DNA from 4 places in the Planococcus maritimus genome. Region 2 is predicted to be linked to each of the others. Evidence: riboswitches for the same ligand, from Rfam matches in the RefSeq annotation. Region 2 holds a riboswitch; each other region holds the start of a gene.
What was found. A riboswitch is a leader RNA that binds a small molecule or an ion and turns the genes downstream of it on or off. The one in region 2 is predicted to bind S-adenosylmethionine.
Positions count from the first base shown of each region.

Region 1: linked by a shared signal. The riboswitch ahead of metK (methionine adenosyltransferase) and the one ahead of BBI11_RS03040 (LLM class flavin-dependent oxidoreductase) in region 2 are both predicted to bind S-adenosylmethionine.
Region 3: linked by a shared signal. The riboswitch ahead of BBI11_RS15880 (transporter substrate-binding domain-containing protein) and the one ahead of BBI11_RS03040 (LLM class flavin-dependent oxidoreductase) in region 2 are both predicted to bind S-adenosylmethionine.
Region 4: linked by a shared signal. The riboswitch ahead of BBI11_RS13585 (O-acetylhomoserine aminocarboxypropyltransferase/cysteine synthase family protein) and the one ahead of BBI11_RS03040 (LLM class flavin-dependent oxidoreductase) in region 2 are both predicted to bind S-adenosylmethionine.

Region 1 is NZ_CP016538.2:1,215,911-1,224,114, reverse strand. It holds gene BBI11_RS06190 (alpha/beta hydrolase) at 32-832, opposite strand; gene BBI11_RS06185 (gamma carbonic anhydrase) at 933-1,442, shown strand; gene metK (methionine adenosyltransferase) at 1,478-2,674, opposite strand; SAM riboswitch class I at 2,878-2,988, opposite strand; gene pckA (phosphoenolpyruvate carboxykinase (ATP)) at 3,226-4,815, shown strand; gene BBI11_RS06170 (alpha/beta hydrolase family protein) at 4,889-5,710, opposite strand; gene ytkD (RNA deprotection pyrophosphohydrolase) at 5,691-6,149, opposite strand; gene BBI11_RS06160 (Dps family protein) at 6,217-6,663, opposite strand; gene yidD (membrane protein insertion efficiency factor YidD) at 6,775-7,005, shown strand; gene BBI11_RS06150 (metal ABC transporter solute-binding protein, Zn/Mn family) at 7,113-8,153, shown strand; gene menC (o-succinylbenzoate synthase) at 8,185-8,204, opposite strand, start outside.
Region 2 is NZ_CP016538.2:572,280-580,483, reverse strand. It holds gene BBI11_RS03045 (sodium:solute symporter family transporter) at 1-1,423, opposite strand, end outside; gene BBI11_RS03040 (LLM class flavin-dependent oxidoreductase) at 1,534-2,925, opposite strand; SAM riboswitch class I at 3,037-3,144, opposite strand; gene BBI11_RS03035 (sugar ABC transporter substrate-binding protein) at 3,244-4,302, opposite strand; gene BBI11_RS03030 (response regulator transcription factor) at 4,299-5,831, opposite strand; gene BBI11_RS03025 (sensor histidine kinase) at 5,824-7,272, opposite strand; gene BBI11_RS03020 (sugar ABC transporter substrate-binding protein) at 7,269-8,204, opposite strand, start outside.
Region 3 is NZ_CP016538.2:3,207,842-3,216,045, reverse strand. It holds gene BBI11_RS15905 (GH1 family beta-glucosidase) at 1-685, shown strand, start outside; gene BBI11_RS15900 (VOC family protein) at 813-1,184, opposite strand; gene BBI11_RS15895 (nucleoside deaminase) at 1,384-1,866, shown strand; gene BBI11_RS15890 (Gfo/Idh/MocA family protein) at 2,003-3,061, shown strand; gene solA (N-methyl-L-tryptophan oxidase) at 3,360-4,499, opposite strand; SAM riboswitch class I at 4,703-4,808, shown strand; gene BBI11_RS15880 (transporter substrate-binding domain-containing protein) at 4,934-5,746, shown strand; gene BBI11_RS15875 (amino acid ABC transporter permease) at 5,768-6,487, shown strand; gene BBI11_RS15870 (amino acid ABC transporter ATP-binding protein) at 6,487-7,224, shown strand; gene mmuM (homocysteine S-methyltransferase) at 7,267-8,204, shown strand, end outside.
Region 4 is NZ_CP016538.2:2,743,507-2,751,710, reverse strand. It holds gene lipA (lipoyl synthase) at 1-747, shown strand, start outside; gene pepT (peptidase T) at 873-2,090, opposite strand; gene BBI11_RS13605 (M20 family metallopeptidase) at 2,175-3,380, opposite strand; gene BBI11_RS13600 (MetQ/NlpA family ABC transporter substrate-binding protein) at 3,432-4,265, opposite strand; gene BBI11_RS13595 (methionine ABC transporter permease) at 4,332-4,982, opposite strand; gene BBI11_RS13590 (methionine ABC transporter ATP-binding protein) at 4,972-6,003, opposite strand; SAM riboswitch class I at 6,136-6,248, opposite strand; SAM riboswitch class I at 6,436-6,550, shown strand; gene BBI11_RS13585 (O-acetylhomoserine aminocarboxypropyltransferase/cysteine synthase family protein) at 6,652-7,941, shown strand; gene metX (homoserine O-acetyltransferase MetX) at 7,955-8,204, shown strand, end outside.

The DNA.
Region 1 (8,204 bases), 640 kb from region 2:
TATTAACTATCGTTGTGAATAGATTAAAGGATTATTGGCTGCGGCGCATTCTTTCCGCTTCAACTGCCGTTTCGGCAAAATGCAGCATGGACTTGAATATTTCATCGCGCTCCGGTTCTTGCAGCAAATCGTGATAGCAGAACGGCCATTCCTTAAAATGAAATTCATTCGCAGACTGCTTGGACAGCCATGACCGTCCAGCTTTCGTCTGCGTAATCAAATCCCGCTGGCCCGTCTGAAGCATAATCGGCATATCCGGCAACTGTAGATGTGCGGCCTGCTCCAAATAAACGAGTAATTCTTTCCACCAAGCCGGCGAACTGAGCGATTGGATCGCTTGAGGCGCTTTCGCCGACTCTTCTTGGAATTTACGTCTCGTCAAATGACGCAATTCCACTCCGTGGTCGACTTTCCCTTTGCCGGTCAGTTTGCTGAGTCCGGACAAGGCAAGTGTTGGCTTGCTCGGGACTTTTTGCAGCTCAAACCAAGGAGAGCTTAGGATGGCGCCAGCAACAGGATGGCGATTTTCTGATAGCGCATGGATAGCGATCGAAGCGCCAAGCCCGTGTCCAGAAAGAATAACCGGCAAGTTATTTTCTGCCGCTAAGCGCAGCAGTTCAGCAGCGGTTTTGTCGTAATCATAGAAAGATTCCCGGTGCACAGCATCGGCTGATGTCTGCGTTCCGTGGCCTGGTAAATCAGCCATATACACATGAAAGCCATTCCTGCGCCAGTTTTCGATTTGCCATGCATAACGCTGATGTTCCTCATAGGCACTATGAATCAACACCACGACGCCTTTCGCTTCACCTTCTGCTTGCCACTTCCACATAACGCGCGCCTCCCTTATCCAGCTCGATCGATTGACCTTTTCCAATGTTTTGATACGATTAGAACTAATTACATCTTATCAATCTTAAAGGAGCTTTGCCATGATCTATCCATATAAAGACAAATCACCAAAAATTGACAAATCTGCATTTATCGCTGATTATTCGACTATAACAGGCGATGTCACAATCGGAGCTCATTCATCGGTCTGGTTCAATACCGTTATCCGTGGAGACGTTGCCCCGACCATTATCGGAAACAACACCAATATCCAGGATTTATCAATGTTACACCAAAGTCCGAACACCCCTCTTATACTTGAAGACGATGTAACGATTGGCCACCAAGTGACCTTGCACAGCTGCACCGTGAGAAAAGGCGCGCTCGTCGGCATGGGCTCGATAATCCTCGATGGCGCGGAGATCGGGGAAGGTGCTTTTATCGGCGCCGGAAGCCTTGTGCCGCAAGGAAAAACCATTCCAGCCGGCACGCTCGCATTCGGACGCCCCGCAAAAGTAGTGCGCGAATTAAACGAAGCGGACAAAACAGATATGGAACGCATCGTCCGGGAGTATGCGGAAAAAGCCGCCTACTATAAATCTCTTCAATAGAAAAAGCAGACGGAATTTTTCCGCCTGCTTTTTTCTTATGCGTTCGCTTGTTGTTTCAAAGCATCCGCTTTGTCTGTGCGTTCCCACGGAAGGTCGACATCCGTGCGTCCGAAGTGGCCATAAGCCGCTGTTTGTTTGTAAATTGGGCGGCGCAGATCCAACATCTTGATGATGCCGGCTGGACGCAAATCGAAGTTCGCGCGTACTAGTTCGATGAATTTATCTTCGCTGACTTTGCCTGTACCGAACGTATCGACCGCAATCGATACCGGATGTGCAACGCCGATTGCATAGGCAAGCTGCACTTCACACTTATCAGCAAGTCCAGAAGCGACGATATTTTTCGCGACGTAACGGGCTGCATAAGCACCGGAACGGTCAACTTTCGTTGCGTCTTTACCAGAGAATGCGCCTCCACCGTGTCTTGCGTAGCCACCGTACGTATCAACAATGATTTTACGGCCAGTAAGACCAGCATCGCCTTGTGGCCCGCCGATTACGAAGCGGCCAGTCGGGTTGATGAAGTATTTTGTCTCTGCATCAAGCAATTCAGCCGGTACGACTTCATTGATGACATATTCCTTCAAGTTGCGCTGGATTTGCTCCAAAGAAACTTCCGGATGATGCTGCGTTGAAATGACAATCGTATCGACACGCACCGGTTGATTGTTTTCATCGTATTCAATCGTTACTTGCGTTTTGCCATCAGGGCGCAAATACGGCAAGATTTCTTCTTTGCGCACTTCCGCCAGGCGGCGTGCAAGTTTGTGCGCCAAGCTGATCGGCAATGGCATCAATTCTTCTGTTTCGTTGGAAGCATAACCAAACATCAAGCCTTGGTCGCCTGCCCCAATTTCATCCAATTCCTTATCGGTCATCTGTCCTTCACGAGCTTCAAGTGCCACGTTGACGCCTGCAGCGATATCCGCCGATTGCTCATCGATTGCCGTTAACACAGCACTCGTCTCGGAGTCGAATCCGTATTTCGCGCGCGTATAGCCAATTTCTTTGACGGTTTGGCGGACAACTTTTGGAATGTCTACGTAAGTAGATGTCGTGATCTCTCCTGCAACAAGGACAAGTCCTGTTGTTACAGTGGTTTCGCATGCCACGCGTGCATTTGGGTCTTCTGTTAGGATGGCATCCAGAATTGCATCTGAAATTTGGTCGCAAATCTTATCCGGATGGCCCTCTGTTACTGATTCTGATGTGAATAATCGACGGTTTGTCAAAAAAAGTTCCTCCTTATATCCTGCGAGATTGCTCTCGAAATTGATACGGTACTCGTTTTCCCATGTCAAGTCCGTTTCCCTAGAGGGAATTGAACTTCCAGCTTTTTCAGCCTGCACACGAGGATTAAGGGCATTCCATAAAAAAATCCCTTCTCTCATCTTTAAGCAATGAGGAAAGGAATAATCATCATAAGCACCTTTCACTCTTATCGTCCAAGGCATACGCCTTGCTTCAGGTTGGGCACCATCGCTGCATAAACAGCAGGTTGCCGGGTTTCGTAGGGCCTGCACCCTCCACCAGCTCGGAATAAGAGTATCCGTTCAATTTCCCATCATACGGAATGAGTCAAGCGCTGTCAACGTTTTTAAAGGAAACGGTTGTCAGACTTTTAAGCATGCATCTTTTTCTACTATTGTATAAACACAAATCGCGAACATCGACAGATTTCTAGTTATTAGTATAGACTAATCATGGCAATGTGTTATACTAATGTTCGAATATACATCTTCCCCATTCATTTGGGAATAAACGAAAAGGAAGGTACATATATATGACTTCAGTGAACCTATCAAATGATTTGAAAGAGCTTGTGAACGGCTCGAATATCCATATGCAATTATCCGTTCCCCAATTGGTGGAAGCGGCAACATCCCGCGGGGAGGCTGTTCTTACGCGTGAAGGCGCTGTCAAAGCGGAAACTGGCAAATATACAGGCCGTTCGCCTAAAGACAAGTATATGGTAGAAGAGGCAATTTCGAAAGACAAAATTGACTGGGGCACTGTCAATCGCCCGATTTCCTCTGATATTTTTGAAAACCTATATGCTAAAGTCATCAATCATTTGAAAGAAAAAGACGCTTTGTATGTCTTCAAAGGCTTTGCCGGTGCAGATCCTGAATCGCGTCTGGCGATTCAGACGATCAATGAATACGCTTGGCATAACCTATTCGCCCATCAATTGTTTATCCGCCCTACTGCGGAAGAATTGAAGACGCATGAAGCTGAATTCACTGTCGTTTACGCTCCGACTTTCCACGCAGACCCTGCAGTGGACGGAACGGATTCTGAGACCTTTATCATCGTATCGATGGAAAAGAAAATCATCTTGATCGGCGGTACGGAATACGCTGGCGAAATGAAGAAATCCATCTTCTCGATCATGAACTATATCCTTCCTGAAAAAGACATCCTCCCGATGCATTGCTCAGCAAACGTCGGCAAAAACGATGATGTTGCTTTGTTCTTCGGCCTTTCAGGTACTGGAAAAACAACCTTGTCGGCTGATGAAGACCGCAAATTGATCGGTGACGACGAGCATGGCTGGTCCGATAACGGCGTCTTCAATATCGAAGGCGGCTGCTATGCCAAAACAATTAATCTATCACGTGAAAACGAACCACAAATTTTTGACGCGATTCGTTTCGGCTCGGTACTAGAAAACGTAGTGGTCGATGAAGATACCCGCATCCCGGATTACGATGACGGCTCGCTGACTGAAAATACGCGTGCAGCTTATCCGATCGATGCCATCGATAATATCGTCGTCCCTTCTGTTGCAGGACACCCGAAAACGATCGTCTTCTTGACGGCTGATGCATTCGGCGTATTGCCTCCAATCAGCAAATTGACGAAAGAGCAAGCGATGTATCATTTCCTTAGCGGTTACACATCGAAATTGGCTGGCACAGAACGCGGTGTCACGTCACCTGAAGCAACCTTCTCGACTTGCTTCGGCTCTCCATTCCTTCCGCTTCACGCAACCGTTTACGCTGAAATGCTCGGCGACAAGATCGATGAGCACGGTGCAGACGTCTACCTCGTAAACACGGGATGGACTGGCGGCGAATACGGCGTCGGGAGCCGCATGAAATTGTCCTACACACGCACGATGGTCCGCGCAGCAATCCGCGGCGACTTGAACGGTGTCGACATGGAACACGAATCGGTCTTCGGATTGAATATGCCGAAAGAAATTCCTGGCGTCCCGACCGAAGTTTTGAATCCACGCAACGCATGGGCTGATAAAGAAGCTTATGACCAAAAAGCACAGGAACTGGCGAAGAAATTCAAAGACAACTTTGAAAAATTCGGTACTGTGGATGCTGGCATCAGCCAAAAAGGCGGCCCTACGCATAATTAATCCAATTAAAAAGGCCAAGAGAAATGAGTCATTTCTCTTGGCCTTTTTTGTTTATTTTATTGTGGATTTCTACTTAAGCTTCTACCTCATCTTGACGACTAACTATGCCATTTTTGCGCTTCTCCTGATCTTTCATCCATACCGTCAATGCCTTCGCGGTTTTACGGTTCGCCAAAGGTGGGAAGAAATGCGTATAATCTGGAAAATACCAGGTTTCACAAGGCTGATGATTGAGTTCCAAAGCTTGTTCTAACAGAAAGGCTTGCTGAGGTGAGACATTATCGTCTTTCAAGCCATGGATAATCAGGTAAGCTGCCTTGCTTTCTCCGATATGCATCAACGGATTACGCTCTTCAAATGCCGGAAGTGCGGTATTCGGCGTGCCGCCGTAAAGCCGTTTCATCATGCGGCGCATATCCAGCCGCTCTTTATAGGTCAGTACCGTATCTGTTACACCAGCCCAGGTTACGACAGAACAAATATCATTTCTCAAAATAGCTGTCCACAAGGCCATAATGCCGCCACGTGAAAAGGCCAATAAATGTACCGGACCAGTACTGAATTTCTTTAGCACATCCACGGCATGGACAGCATCATAGCGATCTGCACCGGCAAATTCGTCTTTCCCTTCACCGCCCCGATTGCCCCTGTAATAAGGCGCGAACACAGTAAATCCCATGCCTGCAAATTGCGCGATCCGTGCCGGTCTTACCATTCCAATTGATTGGATGCCACCGCGCAAATATAAGATTCCGCTGCCGCTTGAAACGGTTTTCGGTTCTGCCAGCAAGCCTTTAATGCGCAAGCCCTCAGACCAATACGTCACTTCGCTCAAGCGCACATTCGGATTCGGCGAAGGATACCACCTCATCGATTCAATGTCTCCATTTTTCAATAGTCTTCACCTTCTCTATAATCGCTTCCATCCCCGCGTCGCGCATGAGGAAGCTGTAATTTTCATCGACCATAAGTTTCGGAACCAGTACAGGACCCTCTGTCTCCATCCACTGCACACTCTTCATGTTCTTGATAGTCGCAGTAAATACTGTTTTACTGAAAGCTTGATCTGTATGAACTTGATACTCCGCGAGCCATTCCAATTCATTCACGACGGCTCCGGTTTCTTCATAAACTTCCCGCTTCGCTGCCTGTTCCAGTGATTCACCTGGCTCTGCTTTACCTCCAGGAAATTCAAGTCCACGAACAGAATGTCTCGTCAATAGCCACTGCCCTTCAAACTTCCCGATGACCAGCACATGCCGGCTTTCAATTTGCGACCGCCCCTTTTCAAAAAACAAGTGGCAAACACATCCATTCAAATCTCTATACTCCATCGAACATCCTCCCGGCTTCAGAAAAAGCGTACAACCGGCTATCGGTCGTACGCCCATTTCTTCTATTCTACTTCTTTTCGCCAAGAAATGCAGACAGCATCCAGGAATGCTTTTCCAAGTTTTGATGAATGGCATTGAACATGTCTTCTGTCATGTCATCACCGTCTTGAGAGGCGAGTTCCATTCCCTTTTTCAAAGATTTCATGATTTTGTCATAATCGGAAACGATGTTATCGACCATTTGCTCCGCGCTTTCGCTGCTTGTCGCTTCATCGACGACCGACAGTTCAAGTTGTTCTTTCATCGTCGCAACAGGCTTCCCGCCTAGTGCCAGCAAGCGCTCCGCAATTTCATCCATATGAAGCGTCGCCTCGTTATATAGTTCTTCAAATTTCACGTGCAAAGTAAAGAAAGAAGGCCCTTTAACATACCAGTGGAAATTATGTAATTTCGTATAAATTACTGACCACGAAGCGACTTGAACATTTAATTCTTCATTTAAAGCTGTTGACACAAGACATCACTCTCCATTTTTTAATAAGTTCCTATGCTTTATAATTACCTCTGAAAGCTCTACAATAAACATCAACGAATCTCAATCAAACGAGAAAGAAGTGGTCTCACCATGAAAACTGCATTGATCAAATTGTTCCGTTTTTATCAACGCTTCATCTCTCCCTTGTCCCCGCCGAGCTGCAGGTTCTATCCAACTTGCTCTCATTACGGCATTGAAGCCGTAGAAAAACACGGAGCTTTAAAAGGCGGCTATCTCGCAACTCGTCGCATATTGAGCTGCCATCCGTTCCATAAAGGCGGAGTAGATTTTGTCCCCGAAGAATGGCCCCCTAAAAAATAGGCGGGTTTTTCTTGTGTTCAAGAGCGTTCTATTGTATGATTCTAAGAGTCAATAAAACGTAATGATTACATTTTATCATTCACCAAAAACTCGGAGGGACATTTAATATGAAGAAATTAGCAGCATTATCGGGAATCGCACTTATTTCATTGCTAGCCGCGTGTGGCAATACCACAGAACCCGGCAACGGAGCGGAAGATGAAGCAGCGGAAGGAAAGCTCGATGTTTATGCGACCGTTTACCCGCTAGTCTATTTTGCAGAACGCATAGGCGGCGATCGCGTCGATGTTAAATCGGTTTATCCAGCTGGAGCAAACGAACACAGTTTTGAACCGACTCAAAAAGACATGATCAATATGGCAGACGCCGACTTGCTCTTTTATGTCGGATTAGGCCTTGAAGGCTTCATCGACAGCGCACAGGAAACGCTGCAAAACGAAGACCTTGAATTTGTCGTAACCGCAGATGGCATATCCGATGAACAACTCGAAGACGCGGCAGGTACACATACAGAGGACGAACACGGCCATGAAGAGGAGGATGCACATGAACACGAAGAGGATGGCCATGCTGGAGAAGGCGAAAGCCAAGAGGAAGAGAGCGGCCATGAAGGGCATGACCATGGCTCCACCGACCCACACGTGTGGATCTCCCCAGTATTAAGCCAAGAACTCGCTGCTTCTGTCCGTGATTCCCTAATCGAGCAAGACCCACAAGGCGCAGAACAATTTGAGGAAAATTACGAAGAGCTCGTCGCAGAACTCGAAACGCTCGATGAATCCTTCCAAAATCTACACACAAAAGTCGAACGCGATACCTTTTTCGTGTCACACGCGGCTTTCGGCTATCTGGCCGAACCTTATGGATTTGAACAAGTCGCCGTCGCAGGATTGAATAGCCAAGATGAACCGTCCCAGAAAGAATTGACGGAAATCGTCGACATGGCTCGCGAGAAAGACATCCAATATATCGTCTTCGAGCAAAACGTCTCCTCGAATTTGACGGAAGTCATCCAAAAGGAAGTCGGGGCCGAAGCGATCGAAATGCATAACCTCGGTGTGCTGACTCAAGAAAACATCGACAACGACGAAACGTATTTCACTTTGATGGAAAAAAATCTTCAAGCACTCGAAACCGTATTGAAATAGCAAAAACTCGCCGAATAGCCGGCGAGTTTTTTTATATATTCAGCTGATACC
Region 2 (8,204 bases):
GAATCGAACTGAAGAACATGGCCTGGAAAACGTGTGCGATCATGCCGGTGCCGGTCAGGACCATATAGCAGCCGGCTCCGCTGACGACGGATGCGATGGCGCCCGATTTATTGGCGTGCTTCCAAAAATAGCCGAGACTGATCGGGGCGATGATGCCACTGATGATGGCCGATGTCCCGAAACTCGTCAGCAAGGCCAACGATTCCGGACGGCTGATCGACATGTAAAGCGACGCGATGCCGATGAAAACCAGCGAGATCTTTGACGCTGTTAGCACTTTGGCGTCGAGCTCCTGCTCCGTCAAATTCTTGTTTTTGTAGAGCACCGGCACGGCCAGCACTTTGAACAAATCGTTGCCGATGCTATTGGTGATGCCGAGGTACAGGCTGTCAGTCGTCGATAAGATCGCGGAAATCACCCCCATGACGAGGAGCGCGACGATGACGACAGGAAATGCTTCCATGATATATGCCGGAATGGCGCTATCAGCTGACGCAAGCCCCGGCAAGATGACGCGTGCGGCAAGCCCTGCGAACACTGAGAAAATGGATAAGGTGAACAAAGAAACACCGGCGGATAAGGTGAAGGTCCGCAAGTCTTCTTCTTTTTCAACCGTCAGCACTTTATTCATCAAATGCGGCAATAGCACGAATGAAAACAATAACCATTGTATGCTCAAGATGGCAAAGCCGCTATAGAACGGCCCGCCTGTCGACAATGGCGCAACGAGTACCGGGTCGATCGCGCGCAGCTCTGATTGCAAGGTCCCGAAGACATTCCACCCGCCGCCGATCGTCCATAACAGCGAGATGAATAACAATAGCGAGACGACTGCCATCGTCGCTCCTTGGATGCCATCGCTGACGATCTGCGCAAACGCTCCGCCGAGGCTGACGTAAACGACGGTGATGAGGACACCAATCCCAATGCCCCATAAATAAGGAATACCGATCACCGTTTCAAACATCGTCGCGAGTCCGACATTTTGCCCGACGATGTAGTAGATATTGAACAATACCAATAAAGCGACGAGCACGCGCAAAACTTGGCTATTGTATCGATTGCCAAGCCACTCGGGAATCGTCAAACTGCCGCCATTTTTCTGTCCGTAGCGCCAGAAGGTTTTCGTGAACAGCAATAGGCCGAGCCATGTCACCCCGAAGCAGCCGATTGTATACCACAAAGTCGACAAGCCGTATGTATACGCCCATCCGGGAACGCCCAGAAACAAATTCGCACTGGCGTAAGACGCGCCGAAACTCATGCCGACAACTGCCGGATTGACTTTGCCTTTGGCGATTGCAAAGCCTTTCATCGATCCGCTATGGGCTTTGCCTTTTTTGCCGAGCCATGTGGTTAACGCAAAATAGCCGACAAGCATAACGATTATGAATGGCAATAGCCACGACGTTTCATCTCCCATGGCGCTCGCCTCCTTTCGGTTTTGGGTAAAGTTTATTCCATAAAGTCAGTCCTGCTGCCCAAAAGACGGCGACGGCGATCCAGTAAGCTGTCAGCATATCGATTCCTCCCTTAGTTTCCGGCTAGTTCGTGCAAATGCTTGAAGTTTTTGCCCGGATGATTGTCCTTCAACTGCGCTTGGCCTTTGCCATAGATTTTCTCGCGGTACGTACCTTCCGCATATTCCGTTTGGACGAGCCCGCGTTCCTGTAAAACCGGCACGACCAGTTCAACAAAATCCTCGAAGCTTCCCGGGGCAAGTGTATACGCTAAATTAAAGCCATCGACGCCTGTTTCATCTCTCCAGCGCTCGACTTCATCCGCCACTTGCTCAGGCGTTCCGACCGCGACCGGCCCGCGTCCCCCGATGCCGACAAATGTCGCGAGCTCCCCAATCGTCCATTTTCTGTCCGGATCCGCACGCGTGAACACTTCAACCGCTGACTGCATGGCGTTGCTTTGGATGTATTCGAGCGTGTCTTCTGGATCGTATCCGGAAAAATCGATGCCGGTCCAGCCGCTTAAGAGCGCGAGCGCCCCTTCGTAGCTGACATGGCTTTTCAAAGTTTCGTATTTTTCTTGTGCTTCTTCTTCGGTCTTCCCGACAATGGCCGTAAAGGTCGTATAGACGAGCACATCTTCCGGGTCGCGCCCATTCGCTTGGATGCGTTCACGCAGCGCATCGACGCCTTTTTTCACAATGGGAATGGTCGGCCCTGCCGTAAACACCGATTCGGCGTGCTTCGAGGCGAATTCCCGTCCGCGCGGCGAAGCCCCTGCCTGGAACAAGACCGGCGTGCGCTGGGGCGACGGTTCCGATAGATGCGCTCCCGGCACTTTAAAGTAATTGCCTTCGTGGCCGATATCATGCACTTTGGACGGGTCGGTATAGACTTTCGACTGTTTGTCGCGCACGACCGCACCGTCTTCCCAGCTGCCTTCCCATAATTTATAGCAAACGTCCAAATACTCGGCGGCGAATTCGTAACGTTCATCATGGCTCATCTGGTCATCGAGCCCGATATTGACTGCGGCGCTTTTCAAATAGGAAGTGACGACGTTCCAGCCGATGCGCCCTTTGGTCAGATGGTCGAGTGTCGACATGCGCCGCGCGAACGTATAAGGGTGTTCGTGGCTGACAGAGGCCGTCACCCCGAAACTCAAATGCTCAGTCACCGATGACATGAGCGGCACGACTAGTAGCGGATCGTTGACCGGCGTTTGCACGGCATTGCGAAGTGCCGCATCGCGCGTGCCGCCGTAAACATCATAGGTCCCGAGCACATCAGCCAGGAACACCGCGTCGAACTTCCCTTTTTCCAATAGCTTCGCAAGCTCAATCCAGTATTCGCTGTCCTTGTATGTATGCGAACGATCGTCTTCGTGAAGCCACAATCCCGGCGACTGGTGCCCACCTGCGCACACCATCTCAAATGCGTTCAAATAAATCCGTTTCTTCGTCATCGTCTAATTCCTCCTTTTGAAATTATGATTTCCGCAGTTCCTGGAACATAAAAATAGCCCTCTTTTCTCGGAAAATGAGAAAAGAGGGCTATTTGAAATGCCGGGTCCGCTCTCTTATCTCCCAAGGAATCTCTCCTTGCTGGAAGTAGCACCTTCCTGATTAAATCAGGGGTTGCTGAAGCGTCATCGGGCCAGTCCCTCGGCTTCTCTGGATAAGATTATGAAATTAATTAATCCCTATCTTAGTACTAGGAAATATAGAAGTCAACCGAATATTGTAAATTTTTCTTCATTTTTCATTTTGTACTCTAACATGAGCTATTCCATCCCGTCGATTTCTTCTGCCGAATGAAAATGATCTGCGAACACGGTGCTTTCCAGATTGCCGATATCGACCGCTATTGGTTCAAGCAGCACAGACGGCACTTCGCTTTTCCCATTATTGATGCTGGCAGTCGGCTCGATGGCATTCCCTTGCGCCAAATCGACTGCAAGCGCTGCGACACGCTCTGATAATTGCTGAATCGGTTTATAGACGGTCATCGTTTGCGTGCCATCGACGATACGTTGCACGGCGGCGAGTTCTGCGTCTTGCCCTGCGACCGGGATAGCCCCGGCGAGTCCTTTCTGTGCAAGTGCCTCGATCGCCCCGCCAGCCGTCGCGTCATTGGCCGCGATGACGGCATCAATTTGATTGCCGTTGATCTCCAGAGCCTCTAACATATGGGCAAATGCTTGTTCCGGCGCCCAATCCTCTGTCCACTCATCATAAATGATATGGATGTCGCCGCGTTCAATCGCCGGTTGCAGCACGTCAAATACGCCTTTTTTCAATAAATGCGCATTATTGTCAGTCGGAGCGCCGCCAATGTAGACATAATTGCCTTCCGGAACCAGTTCCAGCATTTCTTCAGCTTGCAGCTCTCCCACTTTTTCATTGTCGAAAGAGACGTATAAATCGATTTCCGCATTTTTCACGAGACGATCGTAAGCGATCACTTTGATGCCCGCTCCATGCGCTTTGTGGACAATCGCTGCGGTCGCTTCCGCGTTATGCGGCACAATGACCAACAAATCAATGCCTTCCTGGATCATTTCTTCGGCTTGGGCAATCTGCAGCGCATCATCCCCGTTCGCTGCGGCAATCTCCACTTCCAGTCCGCGCGATTCGATCGCTTGCTCGAACAACTCTCGGTCTTTCAGCCAACGCTCTTCTTTCAAGGTATCCATCGCAAAGCCGATTTTCAATGGCTCTTCATCTTGTACCGTTTCGTCTTCTTTGAACACGCTTTTTTCAGGGAGCTTTGCCTCTTCCTGGCAACCCGACACCAAAACGCTGATGCTGATTAACAATGATATCCGCATGAGCAGCTTCATGTGCTGATCCCTTGTCTGCGTTTTGAATTCAGCAGGTTCGAGCGATATTCCGTCGGGGACAGCTCAGTCATTTTCTTAAATACTTTGCTGAAGTAATTGGGCTCATGGTACCCGACTTCTAAGGCAATCGCCTTCAAGCTGATTTCCGGGTCTGCCAATAGTTTCTTGGCTTTCCCCATCCGGCATTCCGTTAGAAAGTCGATGTAATTAATGCCCAGCTTTTCCTTGAATAATTTGCTGATATAGATAGGGCTTAAATCCACTTTTCTTGCCAGCACTTCCAATGAAATATCTTCATGGGAATGCTCGGTAATGAATTGCTTAATTTGGTGGATTTTATCAAATTCCAGCCGGTTGAAATGCATATCGTAATTTTGCTTTAACACATTGATCAAATCCGAAGTTTCCATCATTAATTGACGATAATCTGTAACCGGAACTACATAATAAGGTGCGTCTGTCTCAACTCCTAACTCAGCCATGATCCGGTTGGAGAGCCAAACCCATTCAAGGGAACGCTGCTGGGTTCTGAGAACAGGTTCGCCCATCCGCTCCAATTGCCGGATCAAGCCGGTGATGATTTCTTCGACAGCTTCCCAATCGCCGAGCCGGACGCAATCGGCCATTCTTTTTTCTTGTTGTTTGATAAGTGCCGGGTTACGCGAAGGGGCCGGCTCTAAATCAGCTGCATAGAAACGGTAACGCGAAGGAATCGCTAAATCGCTCATCGCGACTAATGATTTCTGGTAAGAATCCCGCACCTGCCCAAATGAATCGCACACGGTTCCGATTCCGACGAAGCATCGGTCCCGTTTACCGCTTGCCGACAGGATTTTATCGGCGAGCGTGATCGCTTGGGAGCGGAACGAATGCGCAGGGTCACGAAAGATGATGAGTGGCAATTGCCTGTCGTAGCATGGTCCTGCCCAAATATGGGGCATTCCGTTGATTTCTCGCTTGATGTCCTGGCACATTTCTTCCGCACCTCTAGGGACCGCAATCGTCATGACGAATTTCTCTGTGGCGGGCTCGGCCCCTTTCATCTCTACTAACAAATCGATGTGCATGTCCTGGACCTGATCGAATAATAATTGTGTGACGATATCCATCTCTACAATCGCCATCGCTTTTTGCAAGGAGCTTTGTTGCTGCGCTTTCTTTTTCAAATGGTTGAACAATTTCTCGGCGATTGCCACGATTTCCGCCGCTTTGCTCGGTTTCAGCAAATAATCTTTCACGCCCAATTTGATCGCTTGCTTGGCGTAGTCAAAGGTATCGAACGCCGTCATCATGACGACTTCAACTTCCGGGTCGGTCTCGCGAATCCGTTCGATCGCCTCCAAGCCTGTCATGACCGGCATCATGATGTCCATGAAGATAATATCCGGCTGCCAGTCGGCTGCGATTTCCACAGCCAGTTTGCCATTTTTCGCTTGTTTGATCTCTATATCCTCGAACGAACGCTCCAAGATTGCTTTCATCCCTTCACGTTCGATCGGTTCGTCGTCCACGAGCAGGAGCTTAAACATAACTTTCAACCTCCATTACTTTCGGCAATTTCAAAATGATTTTCGTCCCATACTGTGGCGTGCTTTCGATTTCCACCACATTATCGCTGCCGTAGAACAGCTGTAGCCGTTTCGCGACATTGGCAAAGCCGATGCCCGTTGCATGACCTTCTTGGGGAGCGATGCCGCCTGTTAATAGCTGTTCGATTTTATTTTCATCCATCCCTCGGCCATTATCTTCGATTTCCACACGTATATACTGGTCTTCATCTTTGATGCGGAACCAGATTTCGCCGTCTTCTTCTTTCGGTTCGATGCCATGAATCACGGCATTTTCGATGAGCGGCTGAAGCGTTAGACTTGGCATCTGATAAACCAAGGCCGATGCATCCAACTCCATATGAAACGTCAATCGGTCGCTGAAACGGGCTTTTTGGATATCCATATATTGCGTCAGGACATGCGCTTCTTCTTCGAGGGTCACTGTATGGTCGAGGCGCTTCAGGTTATAGCGCAGCAAACCGGCTACGCTGACCAATAGATCGCTGGTGTCTTCCGCGCCGTCCAAATAAGCTTTTTTCGATAAGGTATTCAAGGTGTTGAACAGGAAATGAGGATTGATCTGGCTTTGCAGGTGGCGCATCTGGCTTTGCTGCAGCAGCAATTGGCTTTCCTGCAATTCACTTTCGACTTGTGCTTTTTGCTGGATTTCTACAATCAATTTATTGATGTTCACGCGCATATGGTCAAAGGTTTTCGCCAAAAAGGAAATTTCATCATTGGAATTTACGCGGATCGGCTGGTCAAAGCGGCCCTTGGCCAGTTCGTTTGCCGCTTTTGTCAATTGATGGACCGGCTTGGTGATGCTCAAGGAAAATAAATAAGTGAACAATAATAATAAAACGCTTGTGAGTGATAACAATAGAATGCCCATCGTGTTTAATTCCTGTGATTGCCGGATAATGTCGCGGTAAAAACGTTCGTAGGTCCTGAGTTCGGAATTGAAAATCGATAAAGTCATCTCGGAGATATAGACAGACATGCGGTTCGCTTCTGTGAATTCGCTTGCTGCGATGTCGTTTTCCCCTTGTTCGCTGAAAGTGACGGAACGTTCCACGGTTTCCGTAAAGCTTTCAATCATATTGCTGTAATTGGTTAAGGAAAACTCATTGTCCGCATTGCGCAACTCCAAAAGCGATGCCTGAGCATCCTGCAGCCTTTGCTGGCTAGTTGCAAGTGTTGTGGCTGAGCGGGTTGTCGGGTTGGATAAATGGTCGTTCAAATTGGCCACAGTCTGCTGGCTCGAAGCAGTCACTTCATTCATCTGCAGATAGCGCTCCAAAATATCATTGTATTGATCCTGCATTTTCTGGTTATAGAACGTCAATGCCAGCCAAATCGCGAACATCATAACAATGACGATTCCCGCGAGCATCCAAATCTTTTTTTGGATCGTGTTCACGGCAATTCATCCTTTCCTTCCACTATGCGGATATCGGTCACATATCCTTTGGAATCAAGGGGCACGACTTCATTGCGAAGCCATTTCATCATCATTTCGACGCTTTTCTCTCCCATTTCTTCCGGCGATTGTTCGATGATCGCATCGAGTTTCCCTTCCGTTAACAGAGCAGAAGCATCCGAACCATCATCGAACGAATACAGATAGAACGGGTCGAGTTCGGTGCGGCTGCTGATTTCCTGCATGATTACCCGGGCTTGGCGGATATCGAGCAAAATGAATGCATCGACATTCGGATGCTGGTTCAGGGCGTTCTGCGCAGCATCCGCTGCTTCCTCATCGGAAGACCCACTTTCGATATAGATGGACTGGATCCCGGGATATTGTTCGAGCTGGTCTTCCATCCCGTTCAAGCGGAGTTGCTCGCTGTATTCAAGATTGCCATCACCCAGCAATATAATTTCTCCTGAGTCGCCCATATCGTCCAGCAATTGTTCCATCAGCAACTCACCGGCAGCATAATGATCCGAGCCCACGTAGGTTTTGCGCAAGCTTTTCTCGACTGGTACATCATTGGCAACCGTGATGATGGGGATGCCGTACGAAGCAGCTTTGATACGTGCCAATTGCTGGAATTCATCGGTATCATTGCCTTGCACGATGACCCCGTCCACTTTCGAATGAAGTGCGATTTCCACTTGCTTGAGGAAATCTTCCTGGTTTTTCCCGTAGCTTCCCCAAATTTCGAAACCGACATCTTCCCGCTCTGCTTGACTGGCAGCGCCTTGTCCGACCAATTTCCAGAATGGCGTGTCCAACTCTTGGGTAATGAGAACGATTCGCTTTCGCTCTTGTTCGCTGCTGACGGCGGATGGCAGTTCCCATTCCGAATTCAGGACTTTGTGGACAGACAATATAGTAAAAAACCCGAG
Region 3 (8,204 bases), 650 kb from region 2:
CGTCGAATGGCTCGAGCCTTTCAGTAATAAGCAAGAAGACATCGATGCTTGCAACCGCAGCATGGGCTTCTTGATGGAATGGTTTTTCGACCCGGTCTTCAAAGGAAGCTATCCGGCCTTCATGGTCGAGTGGTTCGAGAAAAAAGGCGCCACGCTTCAAATTGAAGAAGGTGATATGGAAATCATCAATCAACCAATCGATTTCGTAGGGATCAATTACTATACCGGCAGTGTTGGAAGGTATAAAAAAGACGCGGATCTATTCGACTTGGAGCGTGTGGATATCGGTTTCGAGAAAACGGATTTCGGCTGGGCTATCTTCCCTGAAGGCTTCTACCGCGTATTGGCAAAGATCAAAGACCAATACGGCGCCATTCCGATTTACATAACGGAAAATGGGGCTTGCTATAATGACGAGCCGGAAAACGGGCGTGTGCGCGACCAAAGAAGAATCGAATACTTGAAGCAGCATTTGACTTCCTTGAAGAGAAGCATGGATTACGGCGTCAATATCAAAGGCTACCTGACATGGTCGCTCATGGATAATTTCGAATGGGCAGAAGGCTACGACAAGCGCTTCGGCATCATCCACGTCGATTTCAACACATTGGAACGAACGAAAAAAGATAGCTATTATTGGTATAAACAAACGATCAGCAACGGCTGGTTCGATATGAATTACTGATTCCAAGCCCCTTACGGAGAAGCCGTAAGGAGCTTGTTGCTTCAAAAAATATATCTTTATAAAGTAATTGGAGTAAACATAAAAAGAAGCGTTCACACGAGTAGGCTGGTGTGAACGCTTCTTTATGTTACAGGTGCTGGTCGAACAAAATCGGGTTGCCATCCGGGTCTTCGAGCGTAAAGCTCGCGGGGCCTGAACCCGTTGCATCTGCTTCGCTTATGAACGAGACACCTTTGGATTTTAGGTTTTGTTGCAGCTCCCGAATGTCGATAAATGTACCGAGTTCCTGTGCCTGTTCATCCCAGCCTGGATTAAATGTCAGGATGTTTTTGTCGAACATCCCTTGAAACAAGCCGATGGAGGTGGTGCCGTTTTTCATAATCAGCCAGTTCTGCTCGATGTCGCCCCCATAAACGGTAAAGCCGATATTTTCGTAAAAGTCTTTTGAGGCTTGGATGTCCTTGACGTTCAAGCTAATGGAAAAAGCGCCTAATTGCATATAAATCCCTCCGTTTCGTGTGAAGTACTTAACAATTCGTCCTCTTTAGCCTTTATACCATTCAAGAAACAAAATCTGAATTCCTGCATTTGCACGGGGGAGATAAGATAGGGAAATTGAGTTTTCAGCAATTGAGCGTGAAAATGATAGAAACAGGTTATATGTATTGGATAGAGAAAAGAATGGAGGAGTGGTATAGGTGATCAATGAGACCGATCTACAGCATTTAAAGCGCTGTGTAAAACTTGCCGAACAGGCGTTTGAGAAAGGGGACGAGCCCTTTGGTTCCATCCTCGTGTCGGGACAAGGAGAGGTGCTGTTTGAAGACCATAACCATGTGGCATCAGGCGACCATACGCAGCATCCAGAATTCGCAATTGCGCGCTGGGCTGCTGAACATCTAGCCCCGGAAGAACGGACACATGCAACTGTCTATACGTCCGGCGAGCATTGTCCTATGTGCGCAGCGGCGCATGGCTGGGTTGGCCTCGGCCGCATCGTTTACGCGAGTTCCTCGAAGCAATTGGGCGAGTGGATGAAAGAACTTGGAGCCGCGCCTTCGCCTGTGCGCAATTTATCGATCGGGGACATACTTGTAGAGGCGCGCGTAGACGGGCCGGTGCCAGAACTTGCCGAACAGGTACATGCGCTCCACCGGCGTCTTCACGAAAAGAAGCACTGAGCTAAAAAGACTGCGGAACATTTTCTTTCGTGGTTTTTTTGCTTTATTTTCTACCAACAGCAGCTATTGTGCTTGAGTCGAATTCGAGTATGTTGGGAGCGCATCGCAATCTATGAGAGACAAAAGGGGGGATCGCATGGGCATCAAGGTAGGCATCATCGGTTGCGGGGCCATTACGAAAATGCGCCACGCACCGGAATATACAGCCAATCCATACGTGGATGAAATCGTCTTTTACGACCGCAACCTCCATCGTTCCGAAGCGATGGTGGAATTGTTCGGCGGCAGGAATGTCGAGAATGTCGAAGACTTATTCAACGATCCGGATATTATCGCCATCAGCGATTGTTCGTCGAATGAAAACCATCGTTTATTTTCCACGCAGGCACTATTGAGCGGCAAGCACGTGCTGTGCGAAAAACCGATTTCCTTGACGGTCGAACATGCCAAAGAGATTTTGGCAGCACAGAAAAAATCCGGCAAGAAACTGATGGTCGACCACAATCAGCGGTTCACACCTGCACACCAGAAAGCACGGGACATCCTGGCAGGAGGGGAGCTCGGGAAAATCTTGACCTTCCGTACAGCTTTTGGCCATTCGGGCCCTGAATCTTGGGGCATCAATAAAACAAACTCGACGTGGTTCTTTAAAAAAGAGCGTTCAGGTTTTGGTGTCGGCGGCGACCTCGGCATCCACAAAATCGATTTACTGCATTACTTGCTCGATGATGAAATCATTCAAGTGAGCGCCTTCCAGGGAGCTTTGCACAAAACGGATGAAAACGGTGAGCCGATTGAAGTATGCGACAATCTTGTCTGCAGCTTGGCGACCGAAAAAGGGCGCCTCGGGAACGCCGCCTTCTCCTGGACCTATTACGGGGAAGAGGACAATAGCACCGTTGTTTATTGCGAGAAAGGCATCATGAAAATCTACCACGACGACGAGTATCAGCTGGAACTCATCATGGAATCCGGCGAGAAAGTGAACTACCAGCTGGAAGCGATCCAAACGAATGACAACCAGACTCCGAGCGGCGTCATTGATGCGTTCGTCGATTCGATACGCTTGGACCAAGAGCCAATCGTTACGGGAGAAGATGCCTTGAAATCACTGAAAGTCATTTTGGGCATCATGGAAGCAGCCGAAACCAAGCAAGTGGTCACTATCGAAAAAGAGTCTCTCCTTTATCAATAGGGAGAGACTCTTTAGAGTGTTGAAAAAACCTACAAATTGCTACAAATAAAAAAGGCTCTCCTTTTATACATTCAAAAATCAATCAAAAATCAATGTGTTAGTTGAGTATTTGGAGAAGCGTTTGCTCGACTCCTGTGGGACTAGCGGGTTTGAGAGACCCCGCAGGAACGCAGTGACGAGGAGGCTCGATTCCCGCCCCACGGAAAGCGAGCGATAAGCTTCGGAAAATACGTCTTCTTAACTTTCTCGACAATCAAAAGGGTCTCTCCTTCATCATTAAGGAGAGACTCTTTTTAGCTCATAGTTTGAAACGGTTGAGTGAGAAGGGGCCGATGTCGAATTCGGTGTGGCCGTCTGTGGCCAATTGGCTCAACACTTCGCCCATGACGCTGCCGAATTTAAAGCCGTGGCCGGTAAAGCCGCAGGCGAAAATGACGCGCTCGTTGTCCGGATGGCGGTCGATGATGAAGTTATGGTCGTCCGAGACAGTGTATAAACAAGTTTTGCCTTGTTTCAACTCTCCGCTCGCTTCCGGCATATACAGGTCCAAGAATCTTCTTAAGTCGCCTTCATCCAATTCGTATTGCCCGAAGTTCTGGGTTTGTTCGTCCGGGTCGATTGGCTGCCCGCCGTCCGACCGTCCGACTTTTACGCCAGCGCCGTCGATGCTCGGGAAGCCGTAGAACATCATCTCGGGACCTTCCACAAAAAACCCCGGAAATTGATCGGCATCGTACATCTCCGGTGCTTCAAACCAGCCGACCGCTTTGCGCGTCGGTTGGATCGGCAATTGCAGGTCCGGCAACAGTTTCTTCGCCCAAGCCCCAGCTGTAACGATCACTTTTTCAGCATAGAAAACACCGTGCGCGGTAGAAATTTTCACGTGATCCCCTTCCTGTATATCGATGTGCTGGACGGGTGTATTCGGCACATAGTGAACGCCGTTTTCAAGCGCCAGTTTTTTGTAAGCACGGATGGCATTTTCGCTGTACAACACGCCTGCCTGTTCCTCAAAGCAGCCGATGAAATGCTCGGGCACAGTGAAGCCAGGCCACCTTTCCTGGATGGCGCCGCTGCTCAATATTTCGAGCGGCAAGCCGTAGCTATTGGCGGCTGCGATGCTTTCGAGCAGAAAAGAGGAGTCTTGCGGGCCGAGTCCGATGACCCCGGTCTTGTCGAACACCTTGTAGCCGGTCTGCTTCTCCAAGTCTTCCCATAATTGCTGCGCGCGCAACACTAACCTAACGTAATGCCTGCCTTCCCCGTAGGCATGGCGGATCAATCGTGTGTCTCCGTGATGGCTGCCGTTCGCATGGGGTGGGTCGAATGCATCGATCACCAATGTCTTCTTGCCTTGCTGTGCCAAAAAGGCGCCGGCGGCCATGCCCATCGTGCCGGCACCGACAATGGCGACATCAAAAACAGTTTCTTCGCTCATCTTGTGTTCACTCCGCTCTTGTATTGGATACATGCCGCCCCGAAGCCCGGCAGCAATGGAATATTAAATCGATGGTATGCAATCCGGCAGGCTTTGTCAATTTCCTCCTGAATTTTTATGCGGAATTTTGATTTATTTTCAAAAAGAGTTTGACAGCAAGGGCTATCTCAAATACTATCGTTAATATGTTAAAAAAATTAAATAACTTATCCAGAGAGACTGAGGGACAGGCCCTATGACGTCCAGCAACCATCATGTTCATGAGAGGTGCTAATTCCTGCAGGATGTATTCATTCTGAGAGATAAGAAATTGGTCAAAGCCTCTTTCCTATTGAAAGAGGCTTTTTTGCATCCAAAAACGGGAAGGGCGCTTGAAAAAGGCCAGGAAGTCTACTGAAACCATAAAAAATCGCATTCAAAAAGGAGCTTGAACCATGAAAAGAAATGCTTACGTAATCGCAACCGCCTGCTTAGTGGGGCTTGCCGGGGCACTAGCCGGCTGTTCGTCGGGAGAGACAGCAAACGCTGACGGAGACCAAGTGATACGCGTTGGGACACAAAATGACTATCCGCCTTTCGCTTTCGCGGATGACGCCAACCAATTGACGGGCTACGACGTGGACATGATGAAAGCCGTCGATGAACAATTGGACGGCTACACGTTCGAATATGTCGCTGTGCCGTGGGACAGCATGTTCCTCGCACTCGAGTCGAATAAAATCCAGGCCATCGCCGACCAAGTGGCGAAAACGCCGGAACGCCAAGAAAAGTATTTGTTCACCGATGAATCGTATTTCGCAGCGGAAACGGTCATTGCAGTAAAAGAAGGCCGCGAAGACATCCAAACGATTGAAGATTTGGAAGGCAAAGCGGTCGGGGCGTTGGCGGGCGATTCTTACACCTTATTGCTGGAGGAATATAACGAAACCGCCGCCGAGCCGATTGAATTGAAATACAGCGAAAGCGGTAACCCGTCGGAAATTCTGCAGGATGTGCAGAACGGCCGTGTCGACGCATACGTCAACGACCCGATCATGATGAACGCGGTACTGGAAAAAAATGAACTCGGCGTGGAGATTGTCGGCCAATCCTTAGTCAATGACGACATGGGAATCGTCTTGAAAGACGAAGAAAAAGGCCAGGAATTGAAGGCCTTGATTGACCCGATCTTGAAACAGCTGAAAGAAGACGGCACCTTGTCCGAACTGTCCGAGAAATGGACCGGCGGCGACTACATCCCTGAATAAGCTAGCGGAAGGACAGAGACAATGGAAAACTTACTGGATGTGAATTTCTTAATCGAGAGCTTTCCCGCCATCCTCTCCAGGCTGCCGGTTACGATCGGCATCGCAGTCGGCTCGCTGCTATTGAGTTTACTCATCGGCGTGGCTGCGGCATTGATCAAAATCTACAAAGTGCCTGTGCTGAGCGTCATCACGTCGATCTATATCTCCTTTATCCGAGGGACGCCTTTATTGGTTCAGATTTACCTGGTGTTTTACGGGATTCCGAAAATCATTTATTTTCTTCAGAGCGAATACGGCTGGCTTCAGTCGGCGGATGTCAATAGCATTGCCCCGGAATTCTATGCGCTGATGGCCTTTTCCATCAATTTGGGCGCGTATCTATCCGAGACGATCCGTTCGGCAATCGAATCGGTCGACCGCGGGCAGTTCGAAGCCGCCAAAGCGATTGGCATGACGCCTGTTCAGATGATGCTGAAGATCGTCTTTCCGCAAGCTCTGACGGTAGCGATCCCGAACCTTGGCAATATGTTCATCAGCACCATCAAAGACACTTCGCTCGTGTTCATCATCGGCGTCATCGATATCATGGGGCAGGCAAAAATCCTCGGCTCCCGGGGTTTGGCGTTCTTTGAAGTGTATATCGCCGTCTCGATCGTCTATTGGATCTTGTGCATTGCCGTCGAGCGCTTATTGGTGAAGATCGAGAAGCGTGCACGCAGATATGAAAGAGGGATTGCTTGATGATTAAATTAGAGAACTTGCATAAATATTACGACCGCCAGCATGTGTTGAAAGGCATCGATTTAACCGTCGAAAAAGGCGAAGTGGTGGCGGTCCTCGGGCCAAGCGGTTCTGGGAAGTCGACGCTGTTGCGCTGCATCAATTTTCTGGAAGATCCGACGAGCGGCATCGTGGAAATCGGTGGAAAGCGGGTGGATGCGGCGGCCGCTAAGAAAAAAGAAGTCTTCGCGCTCAGAACAGCAACAGGGATGGTGTTCCAGCAATACAACCTGTTCAAGAATCTGACCGTGCTACAAAATGTCTCCGTCGGTTTGACGAGCGTTAAGCGGATGAAAAAAAACACGGCTGACAAGAAAAGCATCGAGATGCTGGAACAAGTCGGCTTGTCGAATAAACTGAGCCATTACCCCGCCCAATTATCCGGCGGCCAGCAACAGCGCGTCGGCATCGCCCGGGCGCTCGCTTTGGATCCTGAAGTGCTGTTATTCGACGAACCAACGTCTTCCTTGGACCCCGAACTGGTCGATGAAGTATTGGCCACCATCCGCCGCGTCGCGGACACCGGAAAAACGATGTTCATCGTGACCCATGAATTGAGTTTTGCGCGGGAAATTTCGGACCGCGTCATCTTTATGGAAGACGGCGTCATCATCGAGCAAGGAACGGCTGAGCAAATCTTCACCGAGCCCGCCGTCGAAAGAACGAGACAATTTTTAGGAAAAGCCGTCCAAGGCTGAGGGAATAAAGTGAAACGACTGAGAGCGGAAGGATGGTTTGGGATGAACCCGATTGAACAGGTATTGAACGAGTTCCCGGTCCTGATCGTGGACGGGGCCATGGCGACAGAGCTTGAAAACTATGGATGCAATTTGAATGATTCCTTATGGTCAGCGAAAATATTGATGGAAAAACCGGAGTTAATCAAGCAAGTGCATGCGGATTATTTCCAGGCGGGGGCGGACTGTGCCATTACAGCCAGTTACCAGGCGACCATTGAAGGCTACCGGGAAAGAGGGCTGACAGAATCACAAGCGATCGCGTTGATCGCGAAGTCCGTCCAATTGGCGACGCAAGCGCGCGATGAGTTTTGGGACGATGCGGCGAATCGAACGGACAGGCCGAAGCCTTTAGTGGCGGCATCTGTCGGCCCGTATGGCGCGTTTTTATCGGACGGTTCCGAATACCGCGGCGGCTATGCAATCGGCGAAGAGCAATTGGCCACATTTCATAGAGAGCGCATCCGGGTGCTGGTGGAAGCAGGGGCGGATATTTTGGCCTGTGAAACTTTGCCTTGCCTAGTGGAAGCGAAAGCGATCGTGAGCGTGCTGGAAGAATTTCCGCAAGTGTCAGCCTGGTTCACATTCAGCGCGAAAGATGAGTTCCATATCAGCGACGGGAAGCTGATTGCGGATTGTGCGAAATGGCTCGAGGAACAACCGCAAGTGGCGGCGATCGGCATTAATTGCACAGCGCCGCAGTTTATCGAATCCTTGATCCAGGAAGTGAAAAGCACGTCTTCGAAACCGGTCATCGTCTATCCAAATTCCGGCGCCACTTACGACCCGGTAAGCAAAACCTGGAGCGAAGAACCATCGGCCAGTGCGTTTTCAGCCAATTCGAAAGCCTGGTATCAAGCGGGTGCTGACATTATCGGCGGCTGTTGCAGCACGACGCCCGCTGATATTGCAGCGATCGCGTCGTGGGCGCGCCAAGGGAA
Region 4 (8,204 bases), 1.1 Mb from region 2:
TGTACACGTGCGTGCCGATTCTGCGCCGTGAAAACTGGGCTTCCGAATGAACTCGATTGGGGCGAGCCAGAGCGCGTCGCGGAATCGACGGAAATTATGAACTTGAAACATGTGGTGGTTACAGCAGTTGCCCGAGATGACTTGAAGGACGGAGGCGCAGCAGTTTTTGCAGAAACAGTGCGCGCGATCCACCGGAAAATGCCGGAAACCACAGTCGAGATTTTACCGTCCGATATGAAAGGCGATTACGAAAGCCTGCACATGCTCATGAGCAGCGAACCCGATATTTTTAACCACAACATCGAAACGGTGCGCCGCCTGACAAAACGTGTCCGTGCAAGAGCAACCTACGACCGTTCGCTGGAATTGTTATTGCGTGTCAAGGAAATCGCGCCGCATGTGCCGACCAAGTCGAGCATTATGGTGGGACTCGGGGAAACGAAAGAAGAGATCATCGAGGCGATGGATGACCTGTTGGCGCACAAAGTCGACATCATGACGATTGGCCAGTATTTGCAGCCGACATTGAAGCATTTGGATGTGGTCCGTTATTACCATCCGGACGAATTCCAGGAATTAAAAGAAATCGCACTCGCCAAAGGCTTTAAGCATTGCGAGGCCGGCCCGATGGTGCGTTCGTCTTACCATGCGGATGAGCAAGTGAACGAAACCGCTGTCCAGAAACGCATCAAATACATGAAAGGCGTCGAATCGACAGGCGCAAAAATCGATCGTATCGAGTTCTGAGAAGAGTGATGGCACTAGGCGAACAGAGAGATACATTCTGTACACACAAAAGCAGCGGCACAGGCCGCTGCTTTTTTATGGAGTCTTATTGAATATTTCCTGGGAAATGCTCAGGGGAAAGCCAATTATTTTGCAGTTTTTGCGACTTCCACAATGACTTGAGTGGCTTTTTCCATGTTCTCTGCAGAGATGAACTCGAATTTACCATGATAGTTTTCGCCGCCCGTAAAGATATTCGGCGTTGGCAAGCCCATATAAGATAGTTGGGACCCATCTGTGCCGCCTCGAATAGGCAGGATATCAGGTGAAATTGCCACTGTCTTCATCGCTTGTTCTGCCTGGTCGACGATTTCTATAACTGGCTCGATTTTCTCGCGCATATTATAGTATTGGTCTTCGAGCACGAGTTCGATTGCTTCTTTCCCGAACTCTTCTTGCAATTCAGCCGCTACTTGTTCCATATGGCGTTTTTTCGCTTCGAATTTGCCTTTATCGAAATCGCGCACAAGGTACTGGAGCACTGCTTGCTCGACAGAACCGTTGAAATTATTCAAATGGATAAAACCTTCATAGCCTTCTGTTTTCTCGGGTACTTCATCGGCAGGCATTTTCGCTTGGAAGCGGGTGGCCACCGTGATGGCATTGACCATTTTGTCTTTTGCCGAACCTGGATGGACGCTCGTTCCGTGGACGGTCAGTTTAGCGCTTGCGGCATTAAAGCTCTCGTATTGAAGTTCGCCAAGCGGACCGCCGTCCATCGTATATGCATAATCGGCACCGAAACGGGCAACATCAAATTTATGCGGGCCACGGCCGATTTCCTCATCCGGCGTGAAGCCGACGCGAATCCTACCGTGCTCGATTTCCGGATGTTCGATCAAGTATTCCATCGCTGTCATGATTTCAGCAATGCCTGCCTTGTTGTCGGCACCAAGTAAGGTCGTGCCATCTGTTGTGATTAAAGTATGGCCGATGTAATTTTGCAGAGCCGGGAAATCAGCCGTTTTCATCGTCACTTTGCCGTTTAATGGGATGTCTTTGCCGTCGTATTTTTCAATGCGCTGTGGATTGACGCCTTTGCCGGTAAAGTCGGTCGCGGTATCGACATGTGCCAAAAAACCAATGACCGGTCGCTGTTCAGTAGTAGTAGCCGGCAAGGTGCCGAATAAATAGCCGTGCTCATCGACTTCAACTTCTTTTAAGCCGACGCTTTTCATTTCTTTTTCCAGTTCAGCGAGGAGATCCCACTGGCCGGGTGTTGAGGGCGTTGCATCCTTTTCAAAATCGGATTGCGTGTCGATTTTGGCGTAGCGAATCAGACGTTCGATTAACTTTTCGATCATGGTAAAGCCTCCTATGTAGGTAATGTCTCCATTTTAGCACGAAACTCGAAATAAACAGAAAAACCAGCGCCGGGGCGCTGGTTTTTAAGCTTGTTGTTTGGCGGACAGTGAGCGGACATGGGCTTGTTTGACTTGAGCCAATAAAGCATGTTCCGTCAGCAAGCGGTACCCGGTTTGTGCCAATGCTTTTGCGCCTCTGATCAAAGCCTCATCGCCTGCTTTGGAGCGGGCGGCTTCCCGGAATTCCTCGGTATGGGCAATAAGGCTCTCAGGACCGATTTTGATATAACCATGGGCAGTCGGCACTTCATAGCTGATATTGCCGGCATCGGTCGACCCGAGCCCAGAAATGCGCGAGTCGGCTACGTTGTCGCCCAAAGTTTCAAGCTCCGCTTTAAGAATTTTATCGAGTTCAGGCGTCACGACAAGATCTTTCACTTCATTTTGGAAACGCTCGATTTCGACACGTGCCCCTGTCGCAAGGGCAGCACCTTCAGCGATGGCACGTATTTTTTTCGCCGTCTCAGCGGTTTTCTTCCAGGAGTCGCCGCGAATATAGAAACGGGCGGAGGCGTACTCCGGAATAATATTCGGTGCATCGCCTCCGTGCGTGATGATGCCATGAACCCGTGCATCATCTGGCAATTGCTGGCGAAGGGCGTTGATGCCATTAAACAGTTGAAGCACGGCATCGAGCGCATTAATGCCTTTTTCAGGAGAGCCTGCAGCATGGGCTGGCTTGCCGTAAAAATGAAAACTTAAGGGATCGACGGCAAGCGAAGGGCCGGTAACCGCCGAATTTCCTGATGGATGAAGCATCAATGCAGCATCGATTTTTTCAAGCAGGCCGTGTTTGACGAAGCTGCCTTTCGCGCTGCCGTGTGGTCCGCCTTCCTCAGCGGGTGTGCCAAGGACGACGACACGCCCACCGGTCAATTCCAAGGTTTTACTGAGCGCTATCGCGGCTGCGACACTGGTCGTGCCAATAATATTGTGTCCACATGCATGACCAATTCCAGGCAAGGCGTCGTACTCAGCTAGAAAAGCGATGGTCGGCCCTGGTTTTTGGCTGTCGCGGACTGCGTAAAAAGCCGTCTGATGGCCAGCGACACCATCTTCCACCTGAAATCCGGCTTCTTCGAGTAAACCGGTCAACAGCCCGCTCGCAAAGACTTCTTCATTGCCGATTTCTGGATTTTCATGGATGGCATGGCTGATGCGCAGGTAGTGGGCGCGATTCTTTTCAATCGATCCGGTAATGGTTTCACGTGCTTCGGTAATGGTTGTCATGTGAGGTCCCCCTTGGAATATCGTGTATGAACGATCTGCTGGGTCTGTTGTTTATTGATAATCGACTAATTCTTCAACTGAAACGAAAGTTGGGATTTGAGCGCCTTCTGTGTGCTCGATGACAAATTCAGCGGTATCTTCTTCTTGGTACAATTCAACGATGCGCTGATAGGCTTCGTTGTCCTCTTCGCCAGCTTGTGCGGCAATCAAGTTAATATATGGTTTTGCCGTATCACTTTCTCTCGCAATCGGATCTTCTGTCGGGTTCAATCCAGCGTCCACAGCAATGCCATTATTAACGATGGATGCTGCAACATCAGCCATCGCACGCGGTGTGTGTGCCGAAGTCATCGGGACGATTTCGATGTTTTTCGGGTTGTCGATGATGTCTTCTGCTGTGCCCGTCAATCCGGCATCGTCGGACAAGGTGATAAGCCCCGATTCATCGAGTAAGAGGAGTGCACGGCCCATATTGGTCGCTTCATTCGGCAAAGCGATTTGAGCGCCATCAGGAAGTTCTTCAATCGATTCGTATTTGTCCGAATACAAGCCCATCGGCGCGATAACAGTAGAGCCAATCGGCACGATGTCGACATTATGTTCTTCAACAAATTCATCGAAATAAGAAATCGTCTGGAATGCGTTTAAGTCGAGTTCGCCTTCAGCGAGTGCCAAGTTCGGGGCTACGTAATCCGAGAACGTGATGATGTCGAGCTCGATGCCTTCTTTGGCGGCTTTGTCCCCGACGTAATCCCAAATCGTCGTATCTGATCCACTGATGCCGAGTGTCACTTTCGTTGTTTCGTCAGCTGAACTGTCGTCTCCGCAAGCGGTAAGAAGTGTAGCTAATCCGGCTGTGGCTAAAAGTGCTGTTATTTTTTTCATAATGAAATCCTCCAATTGGTTTTATGATAGTTGATTTGATAGATGTAGAACTTGGTGAGAATAAAATTAACTACGTCGAACTCTGCGGGACATCAAGTTGCCGAGTGATTGGACGCCTTGGACTAAGACAACGAGAATGGCGACCGTCAACAGCATGACCACTGTGTCGAATCGCTGATAGCCGTAAGTGATGGCCAAGTCGCCAAGCCCGCCGCCACCAATGGCACCTGCCATGGCGGATGCGCCGATCAAGCCGACGATAGCGATCGTCAACGCCAAAACAAGTGAACTGAGCGCTTCCGGGATCAGGAATCGGAAAATGATTTGTCCGGGAGAAGCACCCATCGCCTGGGCGGCTTCGATGACGCCTTTATCGACTTCGAGCAAAGAGTTTTCGATGAGTCGGGCGATGTATGGCCCGGCGTAAAATACCAACGGGACGATGGCTGCCGCTGTACCGATTGATGTACCAACGATGATGCGTGTCAGCGGAATGATGGCAACCATCAAAATGATGAATGGCACTGAGCGGAAAATATTGATGACAATGTTCAATACGTTAAATACAGCTTCGTTTTCGAGTAGATGGCCCTTTCTTGTAACGACCAGCAAGATACCAAGCGGCAAGCCGATGACAAGGGAGAATACGAAGGATGCGCCGGTCATATAAAGCGTTTCCCATAAAGCTTCTAAAATTTGTGATTGATCAACCTGCATATTGTTGGACCTCCTCTACTTGAATCTTATCTTTACGAATCGAAGCGAGGGCGCGGTCGATCTCTGCAAGAGCGCCATCGAATTCAACGATCAAATTGCCGTATGGAATGCCCTGAAGTTCTGTAATATTGCCAAACAACACATTCAAATCAAGCTGAAACTCACGCGATACTCTTGACATGAACGGCTGGCCGACTGAATTTCCGGTAAACTGCACACGATAAATGGGCCGAGTGCCGTCGTTTTGGCGAATCTGTTCGAGCAACGAATCGGGCAGCTCGTCATTCATGACAGAACGAACAAAGCGCTTTGTCGTCGCGTGCTGTGGATTGGTGAATACTTCAAACACGCTGCCTTGCTCGATGACGCGTCCTTCTTCCAAGACGGCCACTTTGTCACAGATTTCACGGATAACGCCCATCTCATGGGTGATGAGCAAGATGGTGATATTGTATTCTTTGTTGATCCGGCGCAGTAGATCCAAGATAGACTGGGTCGTCTGCGGATCGAGTGCAGACGTTGCTTCGTCGCAAAGAAGAATGGACGGGTTGGTCGCCAAGGCTCTAGCGATGCCGATGCGCTGCTTTTGACCGCCGGATAATTGATCCGGGTATTTTTTGGCCTGGTCGGCGAGTCCGACAAATTCCAAAAGCTCAGCTACTTTCCGATCGATTTCCGCTTTTGGTGTCTTGGCCAAAAGCAGTGGCATCGCGATATTATGATGCACGGTTTTTGAATTCAGCAAATTGAAATGCTGGAAGATCATGCCGATGTCTTTTCGTGTGTCGCGAATTTTGCGTGCGCTCAACGTGGAAATATCCTCTCCGTGGATCAGCACGCGCCCTGTTGATGGGCGTTCGAGCAAATTCACGGTGCGGATCAACGAGCTTTTTCCAGCGCCGCTGAATCCGATGACGCCGTAAATTTCTCCGGTCTCAACGGTCAAGTCGATGCCATTGAGTGCATGGACTTGCTGTTTTCCGGATACATAAGTTTTCTTGACTGCTTCAAATTGAATCATGGTGTCCCTCCTGTGGCTGCAAATAACGATTCGAATGAGTGCAAACGAACACTTTCTTGAAATAACAACAAAAAGCCCTCTTTTTTCTTATGCGCAAGAAAAAAGAGGGCTCCAAAATATGAAACCATCTCATTCTCATCTTCCAAATGCTAGAGCATTTGCAGGAATTAGCACAGTTTTCGCTGGTTTGCGAATCTGCTGCCGAAACGTCATAGGGCCTGTCCCTCGGTTTCTCTGGATAAGAAAGTGATGTAAGCTATTCAATTCGTGATTCCTACTCTATTTTGAAATAGCGAAAAAGTCAACATGTTTGTTAAAATTTTTTTGGGGGAAATTTCGTTTATATAGTAGTTTAAATTTTTAGAAAAATACACTTGACTTTAAGTATCGCTGCACTCTATACTGTTCCACAAGCAAAAAAAAAACTAAATACTCTTATCACGAGAGGCGGAGGGAATAGGCCCTACGATGCCCGGCAACCAACAGGCTCATGTCTGGAAAGGTGCTAAATCCTACAGTGCGCATTTGCGTCGCTGAAAGATAAGAGGAGGCAAATCCGTAACTAACGGCCCTCTTCTTTCTGAAGAGGGTCTTTTTCTGTCCTCCTCAAATCCGAATAACCGATCACAAAAACAGGAGGAATGAACAATGACAAACTTTAAACCAGAAACTCTACTTTTACACGGCGGCCAAGAACCCGATCCAGTAACAGGGGCACGCGGCGTACCGGTCCATAAAACGACTTCTTATGTATTCAAAGATACAGAGCACGCACAAAACCTATTCGGCTTGAAAGAAGCGGGCAATATTTATTCGCGGATCATGAACCCAACAGTCGATGTATTCGAACAACGCGTCGCATTACTTGAAGGCGGAACGGCAGCGGTTGCTTTGTCTTCCGGAATGGCCGCCATTGCATTCTCTGTATTGAATATCGCTGAAGCGGGAGATGAAATTATTGCGGACAGCAACCTATATGGAGGTACGTATAATCTCTTCGCCAATACCTTGCCGCGTTATGGCATTAACGTAAAATTCGTTGATGCGACCGACCCTGAAAATTTCCGTGCAGCGATTACAGACAAGACGAAAGCCTTGTTTGGCGAAATCATTGGAAATCCTAGTTTGAACGTATTCGATGTGGAACGAGTCGCGGATATCGCCCACGAAAATGGAGTTCCATTATTGATCGATAACACATTCGCTTCTCCTTTCGTCAGCAATCCGATCGAATTTGGAGCAGACGTAGTGATCCATTCCGCCACGAAATGGATCGGCGGGCACGGGACGACAATCGGCGGCGTAGCGGTCGATGCGGGGCGCTTTAACTGGGACAATCCACGCTTCCCGAACTATACCGAGCCGGACGAAAGCTACCACGGCATCCGTTTTGGCATCGACGTGCCGGAAGCGGCGTTCGCTACCAAATTGCGCGTCCAGCTATTGCGTGATTTCGGCCCATCGCTCAGCGCGGACAGCGCCCATGCCTTGTTGCAGGGACTTGAAACCTTGCATCTGCGGATTCCGCGCCATGCGACGAATGCGCAAAAAGTTGCAGAATACTTAAAAGGCCATCCGCAAGTCGAGTGGGTCAATTACCTGGGTCTCGAAGGCCATCCATCGAAAACACTTGCTGATAAATATTTGAAAGACAGCTACGGGTCGATCGTCAATTTCGGCATCAAAGGCGGAAGAGAAGCAGGACGCAAAGTCATCGATGGCGTTCATTTATGGTCGCATGTCGCGAATGTTGGCGACGCCAAATCATTGATCATCCATCCGGCTTCAACGACTCACCAGCAATTGACGGCAGAAGAGCTGAAAAACACTGGCGTTACGGAAGAGTTGATTCGCTTGTCTGTAGGATTGGAAAACCATGAAGATTTAATCGCTGATTTAGAGCAAGCCATTCAAGCGGCAGTACTCGAGAACGCGTAAGGAGGGGATTGGGATGAGCACAGTATCCATCGGCCAGCTAACACTTGAATCAGGCCAACTATTGCCTGAAGTAGAATTGGCGTATGAACGTGTCGGGGAAAGTTCTGCACCTGCGATTCTGGTTTGCCACGCATTGACAGGTGATCAATACGCAGTAGGAACTGCGGATCAACCAGGCTGGTGGGCGGGTCTGATCGGTTCTGGAAAAGCGGTGGATACTGAACAATTCCAAGTCATCACATTCAATGTGCTCGGCGGCTGCA